Regions from separate parts of the Streptomyces sp. 142MFCol3.1 genome, predicted to be linked through region 2. Evidence: riboswitches for the same ligand, from Rfam matches in the RefSeq annotation. Region 2 holds a riboswitch; each other region holds the start of a gene.
The links. Region 2 has a riboswitch for cyclic di-AMP ahead of H305_RS0134980 (M23 family metallopeptidase). Riboswitches for the same ligand answer to the same signal wherever they lie in the genome.

Region 1 (4,182 bases), on a different contig from region 2:
CCCCGCACCGCATCGCCGCCGCCGACCCCGGCGGGGCCGAGCTCCTCTTCGTACACACCCTGTTGCAAAGTCCGACCGCCGCGCTGTGCCTCGGCCCGGCGGCGGGACACCTCACCCCGGGAGAGCCGTCATGACCGAACCCACTCCGACCGGTCCCCGCAAGTCCATGGAGGAGAAGTTCCCCCGGGCGCTGTGGGTGAGGCTGATCATCTACGTCGCCGTCGGCCACCTCTTCGCGGCCTTCATCTACCTGCTCTTCACGCTGGGCGCGCAGGGCCAGTAGACGTGCCGGGCCGCAGGGCCGGTCCAGGGCCGCGTCAGTCGAGCAGGCGCTCGCGCAGGCGGTCCCGCACCTGCGGGGTGACCCGCAGCGCCTGCTCCAGGTAGGTGTCGACGCCGCCCCAGGTCTCCTCGATGGTCTCGAAGGCCGCCGTGAGGTACTCGGCGCGCGCGTCGAACAGGGGGCTGAGCAGCTCCATGACCTCCGGGGAGTACGCGGAGGGGGCGGAACTGCTGCGGTGCACCTTGTAGCGGCGGTGCTTGGCGTTCGACTCCAGGTAGTCGGCGACGATCGCGTCGCGCTCGACACCGAGGGCGAGGAGCGTCACGGCTATGGACAGGCCCGCGCGGTCCTTGCCCGCCGCGCAGTGCATCAGCGCGGGCACGCTGTCCTCGGCCAGCGAGTGCAGCACCTGGGAGTGCTCCGTCGTGCGCTCCTTGATGATCGTGCGGTAGGAGACGACCATCCGGTTCGCGGCCTTGCCGTCCGAGAGGATCGAGCGCAGCTGGTCGAGGTCGCCGTCACGGACCATCTTCCAGAACTCCGCGCCGTCGGCCGGGTCGGTGAGCGGAAGGTTCACGTTCCGTACGCCGGGGAGGTCGACGTCGGGGCCCTCCAGCTTCTGGTCCGAGGCGTTGCGGAAGTCGAAGATCGTGTGCAGGCCCAGTGAGGAGAGGAACGTGGCGTCCTTCTCGGTCGCGTGCGCGAGGTGGCCGCTGCGGTACAGCCGCCCCTGTTTCACCCGTCGGCCGTCCACGGTGGGCAGGCCGCCCACGTCCCGGAAGTTGCGTACTCCGGCCAGCTCGGGCTCGGTCGACGGGACCTGCTGCGTCACGTGGACTCCTCACATTCGGCCGCCGGTGCCGCCCAGGTCCTGCCCGGTGGCGTGTGTCGGCGGGTTGCGCTCTCGACCATACGACATGGGTTCCTGAGGCAATGAGTTGTCCACAGGCGTTGCCCGCGGGGCACGGCCGCCGGGAACATGCCGGTATCTGATCGAGGTCCGCGTGGAGCGAGGAGGAGCTCGCCGAGGCGCGGGAATGGGTCGGCCTCTACAAGGAGATCCGCCCTGTCGTGCAGCGCGGGGACCTCTACCGTCTGCGCCCTCCGGAGGGCGGCCTGAGTGCCGTGCAATACGTCCACGGCGACGAGACGGTGGTGCTCGCCTGGCTCCAGGCCCAGCGGTACGGCGAGCCGACAGCTCCGCTCCGACTGCGCGGACTCGACCCGGCGCAGGCGTACGAATGCCGCGAAACGGGTGAAATCCATCGTGGTGCAGTGTTGCTGCACCACGGACTGCGGACAGGCCTGCGAGGAGACCTCGATGCCGCGGTAGTCCGACTGCACCGCATATGACCGTTCTGCCGGAATCGGGACCTTCGTTCCAACTGGCCCTGGATTGGGGCGCCATGCGGTGGGCCGCGTGAGCAGCGTCATATTCGTGACGATGCGTCGCGGCCCGCTTTTCGCAACGCGCCCGTACCCACGGGCCGGTTGAGGGGGAGAAAAGATCATCTCTTCACGGAGTGTGACGGGCATTTCCGACATGGATCAAGAAAGGTGGGCGCGCGAAGAAATCTCCTGGTTGTGGATGCGCTCTCGTCTCGCTTACGTTCGCCCTCACTCCGGACGGACGCCTAATCCTGCCGCCGGCCGGAATCCGCACACAGACCCGCACACGGCAGGAGCGGGGGACCCAAGGTTCCATGCCTGTTCCGGTCTCCGGAACGGCTCGGGGTACAGCCGCGCCGACGCGTGGCCGGGCATCTCCAGCCCGCACCCGACAGCTCACCTCGCAGGCGCCGGAGAGGAACTCGTCATGCCCGCGAAGGGTAAGCACCGCCGCCCCAAGTCCCCCCGCCTCGCCCGCTCGATCGCCGTCGCCTCAACCGGTGGCGCCGCACTCGTGCTGCCCCTGCTGGGCGCCACGGGCGCCCATGCCGCGGCCCCCGCCGCCACCGTCGCGCAGAAGGCCGGGAAGGCCGTGGCCGCCGCTCCCGTCGCGGCGAAGAAGGTCGCCGGGAACAAGACCTACCGCGTCAAGGCCGGCGACTATCTCTCGAAGATCGCCGACGAGCAGAGCGTCCGCGGTGGCTGGAAGAAGCTGTACTCCGACAACCGCCCAGCCATCGGCGGCGACCCGGCACTGATCCACCCGGGCCTGGAGCTGACGATCGGCGCGAAGGCCGTGTCCGCCGGCGCCACCCAGTCGTCCGCTCCGGCCGCGAAGACCGCCGGCGCTCCGGCCGCGAAGACCGCCGGCGCCCCCGCCCCCCAGGCCGCCGCGAAGAGCTACTCGGGCTACACGCTGCCGGTCGCGGGCGGCAGCGTCGGCACCTCCTACAAGGTGGCGGGCAGCATGTGGTCCAGCGGCTACCACACCGGCGTGGACTTCGTGGTCCCGACCGGCACCACCATCAAGTCCATCGCCGCCGGGACCGTCGTCTCCGCCGGCTGGGGCGGCGCCTACGGCAACCAGGTCGTCATCCAGCACGCCGACGGCAAGTACTCCCAGTACGCCCACATGTCGGCCCTGTCCGTGTCGGCGGGTCAGACCGTGGCCGCCGGCCAGCAGATCGGCCTCTCCGGTGCGACGGGCAACGTCACCGGACCGCATCTGCATTTCGAGATCCGCACCACGCCGAACTACGGCTCGGACGTGGACCCGGTCGCCTACCTGCGCTCGCACGGTGTCGCCGTCGGCTGACACCTCACGCAGTCCCCGGCGCCCGCCGCTTCCTGCCGCGGACGGCGGGTCCCGCTCCTGACGGCGGGACCCGCCGTCCGCGAGGCAGGACCCCCTCCGAAGGCCGGACCCCCGATCCCCGGGGTCCGGCCTTCGGTGCGTCGACTCGTCAATCCGGCGCCACCGGTGCCGGATTGCGGCCCTCCGCGTGCGGACTCGGTCAACGCTCCTGATCAGGGCCCTATTCCGGATTGACCAATACTTGACGAGTGTCTTATATCACCATCCGTCAACCCTTCCTTACGGTCGCGTAGCTCACATCGAAAGGTGAATCATGGTCCGACGTGGCAGACGATTCGAAGAGTGACAACAGATCAGTGATCGGGTCGTACGTGGCGGTGGGGGACAGCTTCACCGAGGGCGTCGGCGACCCCGGTCCGGACGGGGCCTTCGTGGGCTGGGCCGACCGCTTCGCGGTGCTCCTCGCGGACCGGCGCGCCGAGGGCGACTTCAACTACACCAATCTCGCCGTGCGCGGGAAACTGCTCGACCAGATCGTCGCGGACCAGCTCGGGCGCGCCAAGGAACTCGCCCCGGACCTGGTCTCCTTCTGTGCGGGCGGCAACGACATCATCCGGCCCGGCACCGACCCCGACGAGGTCGCGGAGCGCTTCGAGCGCGCGATCGCCGACCTCACCTCCGCCGTCGGCACCGTCATGGTGACCACCGGCTTCGACACCCGTGGTGTGCCCGTGCTCAAGCACCTGCGCGGCAAGATCGCCACGTACAACGGACATGTGCGTGCCATCGCGGACCGCTACGGCTGCCCCGTGCTCGACCTCTGGTCCCTCAAGACGGTTCAGGACCGCCGTGCCTGGGACGGCGACCGGCTGCACCTCTCGCCCGAAGGGCACACCCGGGTGGCGCTCCGCGCCGGTCAGGTCCTCGGTCTCGACGTGCCGGCTGATCCGGACCAGCCCTGGCCGCCGCTGCCGCCCCGCGGCACGCTCGAAGTGCGGCGCGACGACATCCACTGGGCGCGCGAGTACCTGGTCCCGTGGATCGGGCGCCGGCTGCGCGGCGAGTCGTCGGGAGACCATGTGGCCGCCAAGGGCGCCCTCTCCCCGGACGACATCAAGATGCGCATAGAGGCGGTCGCCTGAGCCGCGCCGGCGCCGGCGGATTCCCCCGCGGGCGGCTCGACCAGTGAGGTGAC
Region 2 (4,182 bases):
AGCTGCAACTCGCCGTCGCACCGCTCTTCGTGGGCCAGCCGGACGCGCCGCGGCTGTTCGGCCCGGGCGCGTATCCCCCCGGGCGGATGCGCCTCGTGGAGACGCGGGCCGTCGGAGACGTCGTCCTCATCCGGTACGTCCCCACGGCACCCGGCGCCGGGGAGCTCGCCGGTGCCGCGGACCGGCAGTGGCTGGCCCTCGCCTGCGAGCTGGCCGCGCAGTGCCCGCCCTCGGAGACGGCGTTCAGCGTGGGCGCGGTCGTGGTCGCGGCCGACGGCACCGAGCTGGCCCGCGGTCACTCCCGGGAGGGCGACGACCCCGTCGTGCACGCCGAGGAGGCCGCGCTCGCCAAGATCGACCCCGCCGACCCCCGACTGGCCTCCGCCACCGTGTACAGCAGCCTGGAGCCGTGTGCCCGACGCGCCTCCCGGCCCGCCCCCTGCGCCCGGCTGATCCTCGACGCCGGAGTGCGGCGCGTGGTCACCGCGTGGCGCGAGCCCGACACGTTCGTCGCCGAGGCCGACGGGAGCGGGCTGCTCACGGCGGCGGGCGTCGACGTCCTCGAACTGCCGGAGTTCGAGGAGCGGGCGAAGGCGCCCAACCGGCACCTTCTCGGCTAGCCCCCGGCCGCGCGCGACACGCCGGGCGGGGGCGGGGGCAGACGTGTGTGCTTCGGGTCCCGCGGATGGCGTACACTGGTTTCAACGACGCGGGGTGGAGCAGCTCGGTAGCTCGCTGGGCTCATAACCCAGAGGTCGCAGGTTCAAATCCTGTCCCCGCTACTGAAACAAGGGCCGGACTCGGAATGACGAGTCCGGCCCTTGGTCTTTCCCCCGGCCCTTCCCGGTTCTCGGTCTTTCCCCTCGTCCTTGCCGCGCCCCCTGTTGGCGGCCGGTCACGACCTGGCGCGTTCCCCCGGTCGGTCCACATCGGTCGCTGCCCGCCCGCGTGCCGGGATATCTGGACGGGTGGGGCGAGCAGGAAGCGAGCGGCGAGTGGCCATGGGCCCGTACGACCGGTCCGGTGGACGGCTGCCCGGCGACCCCGTGCCCGACCCCGGCGTCGGAGACACCCCGCGGCCCCGCCCGGCGGGCACCGGGAAGCGTGGGGTCTCCTCCGTGCGGACCTTCGTCAAGACGCCGCCCGCGCTGCTCGTCGTCGCCGGGGTCCTCTACGACTACCTGACCGCGGCGGAGTTCGCCGCCGCCCCCTTCTTCACGGCCGCCCCGCTGGTGGCCGCACCGCTCTACACGCTGCTGAGCACGGCGCTCGCCGGCCTGCCGGCCGTCGCCGCCGGCACGCTCGTCACGCTCGACGGCGCGCCGTCGGCACTGCCGCTCGGGATGGGCGAGTTGGACGGCCGGCCCGACGGGCGGTGGGCGAGAAGTTCCCGCACGGCGCGACGCTGCTCCTCTACACCGACGGTCTGTCCGAGGCGCGCGACGGACGCGGGGACTTCTACGACCCGGCGGCGCGTCTCGCCGGACGCGTATTCCCCGGTCCCGACGCCCTGTTGACCGTCCTGGCCGGGGAGGTCCGGCGGCACGCGGGAGGCGGCACGACGGACGACATGGCGTTGCTCGCCGTACGACGTCCCCGATCGTTGTCACCCGGGGTGACCGGACCGTACCCCTCCGCATAACGACTGACGTACCGTCAGGGAAAGGCGTGTTTACGAGGTGCGGTCAACTCGCCCGGTTTCCGGCGGTGGTGCCCCCAAAGTCCAGGCCAAAAGCGTTAACGATCAATCCGAACGGCTTGGAATCCGGGGCCCGCGTCTATTAACGTTCGATAACGCAGCGCGGTCGTCCCAGCCGTCACAAGAGGCGGCTCCGTGCGCACGCGCCGAATCCCGCAAGGGAACCGGGGAACCACTAACTTGGGGTGAATCGGGCGTTCTTCGCGGTCATATCCGTGAGGGACGCACGTAGGAGACCTTCCTGCTCCGAACCCGTCAGCTAACCCGGTAGGCGAGAAGGAAGGAAAGGAGCGCGCCCACGTGGCGTCAAACCGGCCTGCCCAGCCAACCTCGTTCGCGGCGGACGAAACCCAGTCCATCGGCTACGCGTACGGCAACGACGAGGGCCCCTGGGAGGAGTGGAATCCCACCGCGGATTCCGTCCGTCCCGTCCGCGGCCGGCACCGCGTCAGCAAGCAGCGCGGCGGAGGACTCGCGCGCAGCTCCACCGTCCTCGGTGTCGGTGTCATAGCCGCCGTCGGCGCTGGTGGCATGGCCACCGCGGCGCCCGGCAAGCCGCCGGTCTCGATCTCCCTGCCCGACCTCTCCTCGGTCACCGAGTCCGCCAAGGCCCTGATCTCCGACGGCGGATCCAGCGCGCCCAAGGGCTCCAGCACCCCCCTCACCACCGCCGGACTGACCACCGCGGACGCCGCGCAGGGCAGCGCCGACGCCGGTGAGGCGCTGCGCGCCCGCATCATGCAGCAGGCCGAGTCTCAGCAGGATCAGGTCGACAGCGCGGCCCAGGAGGCCGCCGAGACGGCCGCCGCGAAGCAGGCCGCCGAGACCGCCGCCAAGCAGCAGGACGCCGCCGAGGCCAAGGCCGCCGCCGCCAAGAAGAAGGCGGAGGAGGAGGCCAAGGCCAAGGCCGAGGCGGAGCGCCTCGCCGAGCTCGCCAAGAGCTACTCGCTGCCCACCTCCTCGTACACGCTGACCTCCACCTTCGGTGAGGCCGGCTCCATGTGGTCCTCCGGCTACCACACCGGCCTCGACTTCGCGGCGCCCACCGGGACGCTCATCAAGGCGATCCACGGCGGCACCATCACGGAGGCCGGCTGGGCCGGCGCGTACGGCTACCGCACGGTCCTCACCCTCGACGACGGCACGGAGCTGTGGTTCTGCCACCAGTCGTCGATCAGTGTCACCGCCGGGCAGAAGGTCACCACGGGCGAAGTGATCGGGCGCGTGGGTGCGACGGGCAACGTCACCGGACCGCACCTGCACCTGGAAGTGCACCCCGGCGGGGGCGACTCCATCGACCCGATGGCCTGGCTGCGGGGCAAGGGCCTCAATCCCTGAGCCGACCGTCTCCACCCTTGCGCCGGGTGCTCCGGTTCCGGGCCGAGGGTTTTCACCCTCGTGCCGAGGGGACCGAACCCAGGCTGAGGTGCTCCACCCTTGTGCCGGGGGATCTCTCCTGACCGAGGGTCTTCACCCTTGTGCTCAGGGATCCGACCCTGGGGTCGAGGGTCTCCACCCGACCCCAGGGCTTCGCGCCCTGGGTACAAGGGCTTCATCCCGATCCGAGGGTCCAGACCCTGGTGCGAGGGACGCCACTCCTGAGGCGCGACCACACGTCGTCCGCCGAGGCGGCGCCCCTTCCTCCGCGGCAACGGTCTCCGGCGGTCCTGACGACAACCCCCTCGACGTCAGGGCTGCCGGTCAGGTGCATCCGGGTGTCTTCAGATGCGTGCGGAATACACCCATCCGGTAAGGGTGTTGCAGTGAGGTATGACTCCTCTCCGCAAGCTCGGTCCGTCCGACCTCGAAGTCTTCCCGCTCGCCCTCGGGGGCAACGTCTTCGGCTGGACCGCCGACGAGGCGCACTCCTTCGCCGTGCTCGACGCGTACACCGCCGCGGGCGGCAACTTCATCGACACCGCCGACTCCTACTCGGCGTGGGTCGACGGCAACGAGGGTGGCGAGTCCGAGACCCTCATCGGCACGTGGCTGAAGAAGCGCGGCAACCGCGCCGACGTCGTCCTCGCCACCAAGGTCAGCCAGCACCCCCGGTACCCGGGCCTGACCGGTGCCAACATCAAGGCGGCGGCCGACGCGTCCCTGCGCCGCCTCGGCACCGACCACATCGACCTGTACTACACGCACTTCGACAAGCCGGAGGTGCCCGTCGAGGAGATCATCGGCGCGCTCGACGAACTGGTGCGGGCGGGCAAGGTCCGGCACATCGCCGCGTCCAACATCTCCCCCGAGCGGCTCCGCGAGTCCCTGGAGTTCTCCGACCGCGAGGGCCTCGCGCGCTATGTCGCCCTGCAGCCCCACTACAACCTCGTCTCGCGTGACACGTACGAGGGGCCCCTGCACGACGTGGCCGCCCACGCCGGCCTCGCCGCCGTCCCGTACTTCGCCCTCGCGTCCGGCTTCCTCACGGGCAAGTACCGCCCGGGCGCGAGCGTCGACTCGGCCCGCGCCGCCGGGGCGGGCAA
Region 3 (4,182 bases), on a different contig from region 2:
CATCTCGTGGTGACGGGCCGTCCCGCACCGAGGGTGCGTCCACTGCTGGACGAACTCGGCGGCGAGGGACTGGCGGTGTGCGGGCAGGGGGCGCAGCTGTACGACGCCGGGGCGGACCGGATGCTGTGGTCGGTGACCCTGGACAGGGAACTGGCGGAGACGGCGCTCGGCAAGATCGAGGCGGAAGTCGGCCTGCTGTACGCGGCGGTGGACCAGGACGGCGTGGACGGGCTGACCCTGATCGAGCCGGGTTACGTGATGCCCCACCCGACGCTCCCGGCGGTACGGGTGCGACGGCGCGACGACCTGTGGACGGAACCCATCAGCAAGGTGTTGCTCCGTCACCCTTCCCTGACCGATGACGAGTTGGCCTGGGCGGCACGGTCGGTGGTCGGTTCGCTCGCGACGGTCACCATGTCGGGGCCGGGCACCGTCGAACTCCAGCCATGCGGTGTGACCAAGGCGACGGGTCTCGCCCTCGCCGCGGCGCACCTCGGTCTCGCGCCCGCCGAGACCCTCGCCTTCGGCGACATGCCCAATGACATCCCCATGTTCGACTGGGCGGCCCGTGGGATCGCCATGGCCAACGCGCATCCCGAACTGAAGGCGGTGGCCGACGAGGTGACCTTGTCGAACGAGGACGACGGCATCGCGGTCGTGCTGGAACGGCTCTTCGGGGTGTAGACGTCCGGTCGCGGTGCGGACGTCCCGCCGAGGCGCAGGCATCCCCCAAGGGAAAAGCGGGGGAAGACGGACAAAAATCTCGATTCGGGGCGCGGGCGGAGGTCCGCCGCGCGCCCCCAATCGGCGATGTGCCGCTGTCGCCGGGTCAGTACGCTCCGTTGACGTTGTCGATCGAGCCGTACTTCGCCGCGGCGTAGTTGCAGGCGGCCGTGATGTTCGCGACCGGGTCGTACGGGTCCATCGAGGTGCCGGGGACGTGGTACGCCTTGAAGGTGGGGTCGATCACCTGGAGGAGACCCTTCGAGGGGATGCCCGCGGCGGCGTTGGAGTCCCAGTTGTTGATGGCGCGGGGGTTGCCGGAGGACTCGCGCATCACGTTGCGGTGGATGCCGTTGTACGTGCCGGGTATGCGCTCCTTGGCCATGATGTCCAGGGAGTGCTTGATCCAGCCGTCGAGGTTGTTGGCGTACGTCTTGCCGGAGGCGGGGGCCGCTGCCGCCGGTGCGGCCTTGGTCAGCGGGGACACCACGCCGGTCGCGAGGTTCTTCGTGCCCACCGTCAGCACCAGTCCCGGGCGCAGGTGGGCGGCGTCGGGGCCGATGACGGCCTTGTTCGCGTCGTACAGCGCCTGCCAGCCACCGCACGACGGGTTCTTCTTCGCGACGGTCTGGAGGGTGTCGCCGGCGACCACGGTGTAGGTGAGGAGCTGCACCTGGGGGACGGTGGCCTGGACAGTCTGCGTCGGCGTGGCGGCCTGGGCGCCGGTGGCGCTCAGGAGGGGGAGCGCGAGGGCGACTCCGCCCACACCGGCGGCGAGCACGCCACGGGTGATGAAGGGGCTGGTCCTGAAGCGGCGGTTCATGACTCGTCCGGACATGGCGGTTTCCTCTCCGGCGCCTGCGAGGTGAGCTGTCGGGTTCGGGCGGGGAGGTGCCCGGCCGCGCTCTGTATGCGGCTTAACCCCTAGTCGTTCCGGTTTGTCCGGATCGACGGCTTGCCTGGGTCCCCCGCTCCTGCCGTGTGTGCGTGGGTGGGTGGGTTCGGGCGGCGGCAGGATTCGGCGATCCGCCCGGATCGAGGTGAACGTATGCGAGAGCACATGTCGGGAACAAGGGCTGAATTTCGGACGAAGATCGCTTTCGCCTGATTAAGGTAGTGTCAATACGTCCGATTCAACCGGAATTGGATCCTCAACTTGCCTTTAGCAAAGGGATTCTGTGAGGGCGGCGTAAATTCCCGGTCGAGGGTGTACGTGACCCAACTCACGAGACCAAAGCCAACCAAAGCGGCAAGAGCGGCAACTCGGACATCACGCCCCGGCGACCATGGGTGCGAGTAGGGCAATTCGGACATCGGGGAGGGGTGATGGGCCGGAGGCTGCGAGTCGGGTAACTCGGGCAACTCGGACAGGGTGCAGGGGTTTCCGTTGGGCCCGGTGGCCGCGCGTCCGGCCGCCCCGCCGGGCAGGGCCGGGGCGGCGGCGGACCTAGCCCGCCGTGCGCGGGATCCGCTTCTCCCACGTCCGGTGGAAGACCACCTCGTCGCCGGCCCTGCAGACGACCTCGTTGGTGGCGATGAACTCACCCTCGGAGCAGGCGAGTTCCGATCGTGTCGCCACACGGGCGTCCCAGGCGAGGTCTGGCCGGTGGAAGCGGATCGACCAGTCCGAGCGGACTCGCGCCGACATGGGGCCGGACTCGTCGATCGCGTACGACTCCCGGACGTCTTCGGTCACTTCGAGGCCGTCCGGGTGGATACGGGTGCCTTCGTGAGGGAGGTCGGTCTCCAGGCGCCACTCGCCCTTGGCGACGTCGTGCACGAGGAGCCGTTCGGGACGCGGCTCGTCCAGCGTCGCGGGGGAGACCGCCCCGAGGGGTGCGGACTGCTCCGGCTCCTCGAAGGCGATCGTCGGGTCCGACTCCCTTGCCCTTACCGGGAGTTCGAGGACAGAGGCCGCCGGGTCGAGGGTGAAGCCGGCCTCCGTGCCGGGCTGTGGCCAGACCCACGGCCAGTACGCGGAGGAGACGGCGAGCCGGACGTGATGCCCGGGCGGGAACGCGTGACCGATGGCGTCCAGCTCGACGAGCACGTCCTCCGTCGCGCCCGGCACCCACGCCGTGGCGCGGTCGCTGCCGTGGCGCGCCGACAGGTTCAGCACGCCCCGGGTGACGAGCGTCGAGGCGCCGTCGCGAGCCACGTCGCACAGCCGGGCGATCACCTGGCCCCGGGGGGAGTGCGAGGTCAGCCGCAGCCGGACCGCCGGGCGGCCCAGGACCCAGGTCTCCTCCGTGACCTCGAACTCGAAGCAGACCGACCGGGCGTCCTCCTCCCGCTGGTCCGGGGGCAGGTCCGCGTCGTGGCCGCGCGGGACGGTGCGGCCCGCGTCCACCCCGGTGTGCTGCGGTGAGCGCACCGCCACCGGGTCGCCCTGGAGCGCGTACGTGACCCGGGTCACGGAGGGCGACGGCCAGACGTGATCACCCACCCAGCGGCCGGTGATCACCGGGTACGTCGTCGCCGGAGGACGCGCGTCCATGACGTACGAGCGCAGGAGCGGCTCCGCCATGATGCCGCCGGGGCCGGGGCCGGGGCCGGGGCCGGACGTCGCCGGGGGGCGCAGCCAGTGGTCCCACCAGCGCAGGGTCTCCTGGAGGAAGCCGATCGCAGGGCCGGGCGGCCGGTCCCGGTCGGGGTACTGGTGCGACCACGGGCCGATCACTCCGCGTACGCGATCGGGTGGCAGGTGCTCGACCAGACGCAGCACCGTGTCGCGGTACGGGTCGTGCCAGCCGCCGACCGCCAGGACCGCCGCCCGGATCGCTCCGTAGTCCTCGCGGACACTCCCGTGGCGCCAGTACGCGTCCCGGGTCTGGTGCTCCAGCCAGGTGTGGACCGGTGGCTCCACCGCCTGGAGCCGCTTCACCCACATGTCCCGCCACATCACCTCGCCCACGTGTGCCGGGTCCGGGGGAAGGGCGGCGGAGGCGAGCGTCGCGGCCGACCGGGCGTGCAGGCCGGCGGCCCGTACGGAACCTCCTGTGTAGTGGACGTCGTTGTCGTAGCGGTCGTCCGTCGAGCAGACCGCGACGACCGCCTTGAGCGGCTCGGGTGCGAGAGCCGCGATCCGGAGCGAAACGAAACCGCCCCAGGAGATGCCGAACATGCCGACGTTGCCGGTGCACCAGGGCTGGGCGGCCAGCCAGTTGACCACCTCCACGCCGTCGTCCAGCTCCTCCTGCGTGTGCGCGTCCGCCGGCATGCCCTCCGAATTGCCGTGTCCGCGGATGTCCACGCGGACGGAGGCGTAGCCGTGGCCCGCGTACCAGGGGTGGCGCTGCCAGTCGCGGGGCGCGGTCCGGTCCGTGAGGCGGTGCGGAAGGTATTCGAGGAGAGCGGGTACGCGTTCCTCGGTCAGCGGGCGCCAGACGCGCGCGTACAGACGGGTGCCGTCCGGGAGAGGGATCCAGAGGTCCTCGTGGGCGGTCTCGTACGGGAAGG
Region 4 (4,182 bases), on a different contig from region 2:
GAGTCGTCCCGGCTCTACAACCGGCTGGTCCGCCGCGACCGTACCGCCGTCGCGGCCGGGTTCGGCCTGCTCAGGCTCGCCGGCGCGCCCTCCTTGGGGTGGCTCGACGTGAAGACGTCCGGCGACGTCGAGGTCCCGGTCATCGAGGCCGCCGTCGACGCGGAGCTCGCCCGGTTCGCCGAGGAGGGTCCCACCGCCGAGGAGATGGAGCGGGCGCAGGCCCAGCTCGAGCGCGAGTGGCTGGACCGGCTGGGCACGGTCGCGGGCCGCGCCGACGAACTGTGCCGGTTCGCCGTCCTGTTCGGCGACCCGCAGCTCGCCCTGACCGCCGTGCAGCGCGTCCTCGCCGTCACCGCGGAGGAGGTCCAGGAGATCGCCAAGGCCCGGCTGCGCCCCGACAACCGCGCGGTGCTCGTCTACGAGCCGGTCGCCGAGGCCCCCCAGACCGCCGAAACCACCGACGAGGACGAGGAGTCGGCGAAGTGACCGAGCTCGCGAGCATGGATTTCCACCCGCAGCCCCAGGCGGGCGAGGCCAAGCCCTGGGCGTTCCCGGCCCCCGAGCGGGGCACGCTGGACAACGGCCTGACGGTGCTGCGCTGCCACCGCCCCGGCCAGCAGGTCGTCGCCGTCGAGGTGCTGCTCGCGGCGCCCCTGGAGGCCGAGCCGGCCGGTCTGGACGGCGTCGCCACCATCATGGCGCGGGCCTTCTCGGAGGGCACGGACAAGCACTCCGCCGAGGAGTTCGCCGCGGAGCTGGAGCGCTGCGGCGCCACGCTGGACGCGCACGCGGACCACCCCGGCGTGCGTCTGTCGCTCGAAGTCCCCGTCTCCCGCCTGCCCAAGGCGCTCGGTCTGCTGGCCGACGCCCTGCGGGCACCGGCGTTCGAGGACAGCGAGGTCGAGCGGCTGGTGCGCAACCGGCTGGACGAGATCCCGCACGAGTCGGCCAACCCGGCCCGCCGCGCAGCCAAGGAGCTCTCCAAGGAGCTGTTTCCGTCGACCTCGCGCATGTCGCGCCCGCGGCAGGGCACCGAGGAGACCGTCGAGAGCATCGACTCGGCGGCCGTGCGCGCCTTCTACGAGAAGCACGTGCGTCCCGCGACCGGGACCGCGGTCATCGTCGGTGACCTCACCGGCGTCGACGTCGACGAACTGCTCGGCGACACGCTCGGCTCCTGGACCGGCTCGTTTGCCGAGCCGCGCCCGGTGCCGCCGGTGAGCGCCGACGACACGGGCCGTGTGGTCATCGTCGACCGGCCAGGCGCCGTCCAGACGCAGCTGCTCATCGGCCGTGTGGGGGCCGACCGGCACGACCGTGTGTGGCCCGCCCAGGTGCTCGGCACCTACTGCCTCGGCGGCACCCTCACCTCACGTCTGGACCGGGTCCTGCGCGAGGAGAAGGGATACACCTACGGTGTGCGGGCGTTCGGCCAGGTCCTGCGGGCCGCGCCGTCGTCCGCCGCGGGCACCACGGGCGTGGCGATGCTCGCCATCAGCGGCTCCGTGGACACCCCGAACACGGGTCCGGCGCTCGACGACCTGTGGAAGGTGCTGCGCACCCTCGCCGCGGAGGGTCTGACCGACGCGGAGCGGGACGTCGCCGTGCAGAACCTGGTCGGTGTGGCGCCCCTCAAGTTCGAGACCGCGGCGGCCGTGGCGAGCACACTCGCGGACCAGGTCGAGCAGTTCCTGCCCGACGACTACCAGGCGACGCTGTATCAGCAGCTGGCCGCGACGGGCACCGTGGAGGCCACGGCGGCCGTCGTGAACGCCTTCCCGGTGGACCGGCTGGTGACGGTCCTGGTGGGCGACGCCGAGCAGATCAAGGAGCCCGTCGAGGCCCTCGGAATCGGTGAAGTGACCGTCGTGACTGCCGAGTAGGGCGGCGCGACGTCTCGGAGGCCCAGGTGACGCTTGCGTCACCTGGGCCTCGCTTTGTCCGGACTTCCTCCTCGATTTGTCCTTATTGGTAGAGAGGTTGTCGTCTGCCCTGTGGCATGCACTACAAAAACCGTGATCCGTTTGTTGTTTGGAAGACGCCCCGTCTAGCGTCGATCCGGCTGTTCGCCAGGCAGTGCGCCGCGCCCGCGGCACCGGACAGTCATCGCCGAGTCCCCGTACGGCGCGAGCCAGGGGAGCCGGGGACCCATTCGCAGTCCCTGGGGTGAATCGGACGCCCTCCCGGAGGGGGTCCGTAGGAGACCTTCCTGCTCCGAACCCGTCAGCTAACCCGGTAGGCGAGAGGGAAGGAAAGGACCAGCCCCTACATGGCGTTCACCTGTGGCACCGGGAAGCATCGTCGTCCGAGCCGCGTGAAGCGCACCACCACGAACGCCGTCGGCGTCGCGGCGCTCACCACCACCGGCGTCGTCGGGGCGCTGGCCGCACCCGCGCTCGCCGCGGAATCGTCCGTCGAGCAGACCGGACTGACCCCGGTCGTCACCCTCGGCGACTCGGTCGCCGAGCAGATCGACGAGCAGGCCGCGGCGCAGCAGCGCGCCGCCGACGAGGCCGCGGCGCTGAAGAAGGCCGAGGAGGCCGCCCGCAAGCGGGCCGCCGAGGAGGCCCGGAAGGAGCGTGAGGCCAAGGAGCGCGCCGCCCGCGAGGCCGAGCGCAAGCGCCTCAACTCCTTCGTCCTGCCGATCACCGGCTCGTACGTCTCCACGGGCTACAAGACCGGTGGCAGCCTCTGGTCCTCCGGCAGCCACACCGGCGTCGACTTCCACGCGGCGTCCGGCACCCCGGTCCACGCCGTCGGCTCGGGCACGGTCGTCACGGCCGGCTGGGGCGGCGCCTACGGCAACCAGGTCGTGATCAAGATGCACGACGGCACGTACACCATGTACGGCCACCTGTCGTCCATCGGCGTCTCCGTCGGCCAGGCGGTCACTCCGGGGCAGCGGATAGCCCTCTCCGGGTCCACCGGGAACACCACCGGACCGCACCTCCACTTCGAGGCCCGTACGACCGCGGAGTACGGCTCGGACATGGACCCCGTCGGCTACCTCCGCGCGCGCGGTGTGAGCGTCTGACGCACCTGCGCACGCAGGGCACTGACGTCCCACGCGCCGCCGCTCGCGCGGTGTGTACCTCGACGTCCGCTCCGCGGCTTCTTCACGACTTCGGATGCCCCGGCTCACCGAGCCGGGGCATCGTCGTTTCGGCCGGGCACCTGTCCAAAAAATATCCATGGATTCCGGCCTCCCGTCGGAAATTCCGGCAGCCTGCAATAGAGTCACTGAACAGGCGTCAATCGATGGCGTTTCGCGGGCATTAAAGCGGAGGTCCGGTCATGCGTATTCCGGCGCACTCGGTATGCACGGCGATCCGTGACGACATCGTCGCGGGCGTCTACGAGCGCGGCAGCCGGCTCACCGAGGAACTGCTCGCCCGCCGCTACGGCGTCTCGCGCGTCCCGGTGCGCGAAGCGCTGCGCACCCTGGAGGCCGAGGGCTTCGTCGTCACCCGGCGGCACGCGGGCGCGTGTGTCGCCGAGCCGACCGAACAGGAGGCGTCGGACCTGCTGGAGATGCGGATGCTGCTGGAGCCGCTGGGTGCGGCGCGGGCCGCGCAGCGCCGCACCGAGGCCCACCTGAAGGTGCTCCGAGGCCTGGTCAGGCTCGGCCAGGAGCGCGCCAGGAGGGGGCACAGCGAGGATCTGCGCTCCTTGGGCGGCTGGTTCCACGAGACCCTCGCGCAGGCCTCCGGCAGCCCGGCGCTGACCTCCACGCTCGCCCAGCTGCGGCACAAGATCGCCTGGATGTACACCGTGGAGGTGCCGGCCGGCCCGGCGGAGTCCTGGGCGGAGCACGGCGGGATCGTGGACGCCGTCGCGCGGGGTGACAGCGAGCGGGCGCGGTCGATCACGGCTCTGCACGCGGAGCGCGCGACGGCCGCGCACCGGCTCCGCTTTCCCGGCGGCGGGGACCGGACGGAACGTGTGAGGACTTCGCAACATCCCGTAAACATGACGGGCGTGCGGCATTAACACGGGCGCCGTATACAAAGAAGGGTAATTCGCGGGGGATTATTTCTGCTGCCCGGAAACGGGAAAAGAAAAGGGCTCGTCCGAGATTCTCGGACGAGCCCTTCGGTCGATGTGCGGGCCGGCGTTCTCTCGCCTTTCGGGGCGAAGGCCGCCGTCGCCGGCAATGCGCTCAGACGGTCTCCGGGAGCTCCT

Region 1: linked by a shared signal. The riboswitch ahead of H305_RS0101680 (M23 family metallopeptidase) and the one ahead of H305_RS0134980 (M23 family metallopeptidase) in region 2 are both predicted to bind cyclic di-AMP.
Region 3: linked by a shared signal. The riboswitch ahead of H305_RS0139605 (transglycosylase SLT domain-containing protein) and the one ahead of H305_RS0134980 (M23 family metallopeptidase) in region 2 are both predicted to bind cyclic di-AMP.
Region 4: linked by a shared signal. The riboswitch ahead of H305_RS0121940 (M23 family metallopeptidase) and the one ahead of H305_RS0134980 (M23 family metallopeptidase) in region 2 are both predicted to bind cyclic di-AMP.

The regions. Positions count from the first base shown of each region.
Region 1 covers NZ_AUKV01000001.1:381,592-385,773, reverse strand. The annotation lists gene H305_RS0101700 (helix-turn-helix domain-containing protein) at 1-134, shown strand, start outside; gene H305_RS44190 (DUF6126 family protein) at 167-283, shown strand; gene H305_RS0101690 (tyrosine-protein phosphatase) at 318-1,115, opposite strand; partial or broken gene H305_RS49950 (GH36 C-terminal domain-containing protein) at 1,289-1,636, shown strand; cyclic di-AMP (ydaO/yuaA leader) riboswitch at 1,922-2,095, shown strand; gene H305_RS0101680 (M23 family metallopeptidase) at 2,100-2,987, shown strand; gene H305_RS0101675 (SGNH/GDSL hydrolase family protein) at 3,344-4,129, shown strand.
Region 2 covers NZ_AUKV01000031.1:95,202-99,383, forward strand. The annotation lists gene H305_RS0134965 (dihydrofolate reductase family protein) at 1-620, shown strand, start outside; tRNA gene H305_RS0134970 (tRNA-Met) at 709-782, shown strand; partial or broken gene H305_RS56495 (SpoIIE family protein phosphatase) at 1,290-1,642, shown strand; cyclic di-AMP (ydaO/yuaA leader) riboswitch at 1,834-1,988, shown strand; gene H305_RS0134980 (M23 family metallopeptidase) at 2,000-3,037, shown strand; gene H305_RS0134985 (aldo/keto reductase) at 3,470-4,182, shown strand, end outside.
Region 3 covers NZ_AUKV01000046.1:27,103-31,284, reverse strand. The annotation lists gene H305_RS0139610 (Cof-type HAD-IIB family hydrolase) at 1-684, shown strand, start outside; gene H305_RS0139605 (transglycosylase SLT domain-containing protein) at 830-1,561, opposite strand; cyclic di-AMP (ydaO/yuaA leader) riboswitch at 1,566-1,757, opposite strand; gene H305_RS0139600 (CocE/NonD family hydrolase) at 2,171-4,182, opposite strand, start outside.
Region 4 covers NZ_AUKV01000014.1:150,703-154,884, reverse strand. The annotation lists gene H305_RS0121950 (M16 family metallopeptidase) at 1-486, shown strand, start outside; gene H305_RS0121945 (M16 family metallopeptidase) at 483-1,883, shown strand; cyclic di-AMP (ydaO/yuaA leader) riboswitch at 2,098-2,257, shown strand; gene H305_RS0121940 (M23 family metallopeptidase) at 2,270-3,034, shown strand; gene H305_RS0121935 (GntR family transcriptional regulator) at 3,295-3,990, shown strand; gene H305_RS0121930 (HPr family phosphocarrier protein) at 4,160-4,182, opposite strand, start outside.